2 regions of the Pediococcus sp. EKM201D genome follow, and region 2 is predicted to be linked to the other one. Evidence: predicted binding sites of a transcription regulator. Region 2 holds the regulator's gene; the other holds the start of a gene.
The links. Region 2 encodes LexA, which represses DNA repair genes until DNA is damaged. Its sites were predicted from a motif close to CNAACANNTGTTNG; they were not measured.

Region 1: HFC68_RS05035 (Y-family DNA polymerase) is a predicted target of LexA. The motif match lies at 1,654-1,667, and genes of this name have one in related genera.

The regions. Positions count from the first base shown of each region.
Region 1 is NZ_JAALFK010000003.1:12,252-15,678, reverse strand. It holds gene HFC68_RS05045 (cysteine hydrolase family protein) at 1-424, shown strand, start outside; gene efp (elongation factor P) at 662-1,219, shown strand; gene HFC68_RS05035 (Y-family DNA polymerase) at 1,694-2,983, shown strand; gene HFC68_RS05030 (hypothetical protein) at 2,976-3,305, shown strand; gene HFC68_RS05025 (hypothetical protein) at 3,298-3,427, shown strand, end outside.
Region 2 is NZ_JAALFK010000001.1:296,792-300,218, forward strand. It holds gene HFC68_RS01435 (1-acyl-sn-glycerol-3-phosphate acyltransferase) at 1-615, shown strand, start outside; gene HFC68_RS01440 (YneF family protein) at 627-848, opposite strand; gene HFC68_RS01445 (DUF896 domain-containing protein) at 919-1,167, opposite strand; gene lexA (transcriptional repressor LexA) at 1,301-1,930, shown strand; gene HFC68_RS01455 (hypothetical protein) at 2,009-2,608, shown strand; gene HFC68_RS01460 (hydroxymethylglutaryl-CoA synthase) at 2,648-3,427, opposite strand, start outside.

The sequences.
Region 1 (3,427 bases), on a different contig from region 2:
ACGTGAAGACGGTTGGGTGTTTTTGCCAACTGATGTACATGTAGAAGGCGATCCATATCATCCAGAAACTAAGTTATTTCCTGCACACAATCTCAAAGGAACATGGGGACGTGATTTTTACGGGCAGTTGCAGGATTGGTACGATTTAAATAAAGCTAATCAACGAGTTAAAATCCTTGATAAAACTCGTTATAGTGCTTTTACTGGAACGGACCTAGATATGCAACTAAGAGCTCGTAAAATTGATACAGTACGGCTAGTGGGGGTATGTACGGATATTTGTATCCTTCATACTGCCGTTGATGCATATAATTTAGGCTATCGAATTATTATTAATGAAAAAGGTGTGGCAACCTTTACAGAACATGGTCAAGAATGGGCACTAGAACATTTTAAGAATGCACTAGGTGCTCAGGTTGAATAGGATTAATATAAATGGGAACCGCTGAGAAAATTATTTTTTCAGGGGTTCCTTTTTATGTGGTAGTCAAAAATCAGCCTAATTTATGATAGAATGAAGTATTAAGTCGAATTAAAGCGGAGTTAATAATGAACTTTACGTTAAAAATAATTAGTAGTATTTTTTCAATCCCACCTAACTAGTCTGGGAATTGAAAAATCAAAAATTATAGAAATTATTAAATAAAAGGGGATTTTAAATATGGTAGAAGCAATTAATTTAAAAGCAGGCATGACGTTCATTAAGGATGGTAAATTGATTAAGGTTGTAGAAACTAACCATCATAAACCTGGTAAAGGTAACACAGTAATGCAAATGAAGTTATATGATGTACGAGCAGGTTCAACTGTTCAAACAACTATGCGTCCAACTGAAAAAGTTGAACAAGCTATTCTTGATACTAAAGAAGCTCAATATCTTTATCGTCAAGATGATATGGCTGTTTTCATGGATACTGAAACATACGAACAATATGAATTACCAGTATCAAGTATTGAAAGTGAATTAAAATATCTTTTGGAAAATACAATGGTTAAAATTAGTTTTTATGGTAATGAAGTAATTGGGGTTGATTTACCAACAACGGTTGAATTAAAAGTTGTTGAAACCGCACCATCAATTAAAGGAGCTACAGTTACTGGTTCAGGTAAACCAGCTACAATGGAAACTGGATTAGTAGTTAATGTTCCAGACTTTATCCAAGAAGGCGAAGTTCTAGTAATTAATACTGAAAAAGGAACTTACACAAAACGCGCGTAATTGTCTAAAAGGATTGATAGTAGGAATACTATTAATCCTTTTTTTATCGGCTTTTTTGATAGATGAATGATTCTCTTGGAGCCTAACTGTAAAAAGGAATAATAGATATTTTACCCGATTTAGAAATAAGCATCGCATATCATCAGCGGGTATGTTAGGATAAATTTGTAGTTAGCAAAAACTACGTTTAAGGGCAGTTATAAAATGATTTTACAATCAAGAAAACGAGCACTAAGTGGCGAAGCTAGAATATAAAATACTTATTGACCCCCAAAATCAATGAGTCTAACTCAAAAGCTAGCAATAGCTCAATAATATTACATTGTCCCAAAACTTAATATATTCTACTATCTTTTAATCGGGATAGTCGCCCCCTCGTTAATAAGAAACGTTTCTATTTTTAAGAAGCGTTTTTTATTTTTTTCTTGTCAAAAAGAACATATGTTCGTATAATTGAGAGCGGAGGCAGATTTAATGAATTATGATAAAGAACCCAAGGGTGTTTTTTTAATGATTGATAATAAATCTTTTTATGCCAGCGTTGAAGCAGTTATGCGCGGGCTAAATCCATTAAAAGTTGTTATGGTAGTAATTTCTGAGCAGGAAAATACCAATGGTGGACTAATTTTAGCCACATCACCGATGGCCAAAAAACTTTTTGGATTGAAAGCTAACGTCTCGCGACAAAGGGATTTACCGTGTGATCCAAGAATTATAATGGTCCCACCACGAATGAATCTATATATTAAGCGTAATCTTCAAATTAACGAAATATTTAAACAGTATGTGGCAGAAGAAGATTTATATCCATATTCCATTGATGAATCAATTTTAGATATTACTAAAACCTGGAAACTTTTTGGAGAAACTCCTGAAGAAGTTGCTAAAAAAATTCAACATAAAGTACGTAGGCAGTTAGGCTTATACACAACAATCGGTGTCGGTGAAAATCCATTGCAAGCTAAACTAGCATTGGATAATTTCGCTAAAAAATCCAATGATTTGATTGGCACAATTACATACAATACAGTAGCCCAAAAAGTATGGATGATTCCTAAGTTGACAGATGTGTGGGGAATTAGAAGACGGACGACCGAGCGTTTGCAAAAACTGGGTATTAACAATATGAATGAGTTAGCACATAGTAATCCATATTTTTTAAAACAAGAGTTTGGAATAATTGGAACTCAATTGTTTGCAACAGCGTGGGGCATTGATCGAACGATTCTAAGTGAAAGGGTAAAACCTAAAGAAAATAGTGTGGGTAATTCCCAAGTGTTACCTAGAAATTATCAGCAGCAATGTGAAATTGAAACTGTAATTAAAGAGATTAGTGAGCAGGTAGCTGCACGGTTACGACATCGGTGTCAACAATGTGGTGAGCTAACGTTAAGTATTGGATTTAGTTACCAGTCTACGATAAATAGTGGGTTTAGCCAGTCATTGAAGGTTATTCCGACTAATAGTAATGTAGAAATTTTTAAATATGCTAAGGAAATTTTCCAAAAGTACTGGAAAGGGCAACCTGTTCGTAATATAGCTATCTTTACTGCTAAATTGAGCTATCAGATTGGTGAACAATTGAATCTATTCGAACCGTTTCCGAGGATTTCCAAACATCAAACTGATCAACTGGTTGACCAGATTAGAGCTGAATATGGCTTTACCGCTTTAGTTTACGCACGTAGCTTAACTAAAGGTGGTACTGCAATCCAGCGGGCCAGCCTAGTAGGTGGACATAATGGGGGGAATGCTTATGAATAAGCAACAAGAATTAACTTTAATTAACCAGCGAATTGAAACACTGTTTAATGTTTCAAAATTTAACACTCAATTTTGGATTGTAATTGTTAATGATATCTATGATCATTCTTATAATATTTTTTTTAGTGAACAACGACGAGGGCAAAGGGAACGTTCTATTCCAATTCATACGCTTGAAAAATATACATTGATAGATCTAGAAGAGATTGTACGCGGGCTTCAGCAACGCTGGAAGTTTACTATAAAATTTATTCAATTTGAAAATCAACTTTGGCCTACTAGTCAAAAAGTTATTCAAAAAAAGAGGCGTAGAGATGAATAATAAAAATAATCAATATGATCCTCAAGTAGTTCAAAACTTTTTTGATAATGTGTATATTGATCGAGGAATGATAAAGTGGCAAGGCTTTTTTCTTTCAGATCATACTGTAGCAATTAAACGTA
Region 2 (3,427 bases):
TCTTCATTGATATTTCTTATTAATGGGAAACCTGATGTACACAACTCAGAACGTTTACCAGAAGGTAGTTATGTGTTAGTAGCTCCCCACCGCACGTGGTTTGACCCAGTGCTATATGCCCTAGCTGCTTATCCGCAAAGATTTTCTTTTATGGCTAAAAAGGAACTCTTTCAAAATCGGTTTTTAAGCTGGTTAATTACTAAATTAAATGCTTTTCCTGTTGATCGTCAAAATCCGGGTCCTTCAGCCATTAAAACCCCGGTTAAGATTTTAAAAAAGGGAGAATTATCAACCATTATTTTTCCTTCAGGAACTCGACATTCCCAAGAGCTTAAAAATGGTGCTTTCGTAATTGCCAAATTAGCTAACGTCCCCATTGTACCAGCTATTTATCAAGGACCATTAACCTTTAAAGGACTATTTACTCGTCAAAAGATTCATATCAACTTTGGTGAACCGATTACTATTGATCGTAAAACGAAAATGAATGACGAAAACTTAGCAATGCTAGAAGAAGAATTAAACAATGCTTTTGTTAAACTTGATAATGAAGTTGATCCTACGTTTAAATACATTGACATTTCGAATAAAGAAACAAAAAAAGCGTCCAAATAATGGACGTTTTTTTATTTCTTAGATTGATTTTGCATCGCAGTCATCATTTGATGGAGCTTCTTTTGTGATGGCTTTTGACCCATCTGAAGCATCATTGTTCTAAGCATATCCTCGTTAATTGGGGGGTTATTCTTCAAATAATTCTCCATGTAACGACGAGCAAAGAAGAAACCACCAACTGCACCAACAAGCAATGCGATGATTACAATCATAATCCAAATTCCAGTTGACATTTACAATCCTCCTTACCAACGACTTACCTATTCATTTTACACAAAAACGGCTAAAAACAAAAGCCCCGTTCTAATCGTCACGTAAGCCCTTTTTTCGTTGAACTTCTTTTACCTTTTCAGGTGTGACTTCTTTGCCTTCTTTATCAAAAATTTGCATCATTTCAACTTGACTTCTGAAACTCTCTCGGAACTTCTTCAAATATTTTTGACGCAGATCTTTTCGCTCGATAATCTCTAAGTCACTAAGTCCTTCTTCTTTTGCTTTTTTAGCAAGTTCATTGATTCTCTTAATTAATTTTTGCATTTCTTGATCGGCCATAATAAATCCCTCCGTTATTAGTAGCTTAATCATACTATGGAAAGCTTTTAATTTCAATTTTTAAGGCGAACATTTGTTTGAGTATTAGGATTTTTTATGATAAAATAACAACAAATATTTATGAGGTGAAAAAATGGCAAAAAATATCAGCACTAAGCAACTCAGCGTTCTGGAATATATTTATAAAACAGTTAACGCTCAAGGATATCCACCTACAGTGCGTGAAATTGGTAGTGCCATTGGACTATCATCTACTTCCACTGTTCATGGACACATTGATCGTTTACAAAAAAACGGCTTTTTAGAAAAGGATCCTACTAAGCCCCGAGCTTTAGAGGTAACAAAATTAGGTTTAGACGCTTTAGGAGTACAAGATAAAAATCCTACTATTCCCTTACTGGGAGTAGTTACTGCCGGTGAACCAATTTTGGCTGTTGAAGAAGCTACAGATTTCTTCCCTGTTCCTCCAGAGTACGAAAATGATAGTAGTAATTTGTTCATGCTTACCATCCGAGGAGAAAGTATGATTAATGCCGGTATTTTATCTGGTGATCAAGTTATTGTTAGAAAACAATCTACAGCCGACAATGGCACCATTGTAATTGCTATGACTGATGAAAATGAAGCAACTTGCAAACGATTCTATCGAGAATCCGATCACATTCGACTTCAACCAGAAAATGATACGATGGCCCCAATTATTTTGGACAACGTGACTATCCTCGGTAAAGTTGTTGGTTTATTTAGAGATAACATCTACTAGATGTGACTTTCCTATTGATTTATTATGTTTTTCAAAGCATACTATTGTTAATGCGATAAATCATTTTGGAGGGTTACTATGCTTTACGTTTTAGTTTTAGCATCAATTACATTATTACTTGGATTTTTTCAATTTTATTCATCAATTAGGAACCGAGGCTCCATTTTTTTAAGCTCACTTTTAGTGATTATCCCCCTTGCTGTTGTTATTTTCTCAGCAAGAAATGTGATGGAAACTTCACATAAAAGTTCTGGCTCTAAGACCAACTCAACTTTAATTGCTAGTAAAAAATCGAGCTTGAAGGACGATAAGTTGGAAATGATTAAAAGCGAAAGTGTTGCCTCTTCATCTAAGGCCCAACAGGTGCAACAAGTCCAGGCTAGTCTTACTAAATCTTTTAAATCGTTTGGTACTGTTACATATGATCCATCTGCCAAAACATTTAGTGTTTCAGCAACCGATAAAGACACTAAAAAAGTTTTCAATCAGTTGATCGAAAATCCTGACCAAATGAGTAATAGTAATTTTAAAGATATCCAAGATAAATTTGTTGAGGTTTCAAAATCCCTCAAAAAAGAACTTGGTAAGGGATATGCCGTTCAATTAAATCAACCTGACAAAAATAAAGCGATGATTATCGCGAAAGACGGTAAAATTGTTTACAGCATCTTCTCATAAAAAATGGCAACTTAGGTTTAAACCCAAGTTGCCATTTTTTTAATTTACTTTTTCATAAATCCGTTGTTGTTGTTGTTGTCCCTTCAAAACAAATGGTGCAGGATCGTTTTCAAATTCAGTTCTGTAGTCCGCTGTTTGAGGTCTCATAAAACTACGATAGATTTGTTCATATTCAGCCACTGAGACCGAAGTTCTTTGATCCAAAAATGCAATTTCTTCATCTGTAACATACTTTTCATATCCTTCAACGACTTTAGCAGAATAAAACTCACCTTCTGCACCAGAACCATAACTAAACAAGCCAATTTGGTCGCCTGCTTTTAAATTGCGGGCATGTAATAATGACAACAGACTCAGATACAATGAACCTGTATATAAATTTCCTACCTCACGATTCAAATAACGACTCTCCTCAAAATGTTCTAATAAACTTTCTTTTAAATCATCATTATCTAGGTCTTCAATTACGCTTCTTAAAGCTTTAAGCCCCATCTTAGTGTAAGGTAAATGAAAAATAAGAGCGGTAAATTTATCAATCTCTTCGCCCGTTTTTTCGAGGTAATTTTCGAAAGTTTCTTTGAAGAAATTAATAAATTCGGCTGATGAATACTTACCATCAACTAACGCTTCACTACGATTTAATGGACGCCAAAAATCCATAATATCCTTAGTTAAATGGGCACTTTGCGTTCCAATTTCAAGGAGATGAGGATTAGCGCTCATAATTATCGCGACTGCTCCTCCACCTTGAGTTTTTTCTCCTAATGTACCAATTCCATAGCGAGCAATATCCGATCCTACTAGTAAAACTCGACTTTC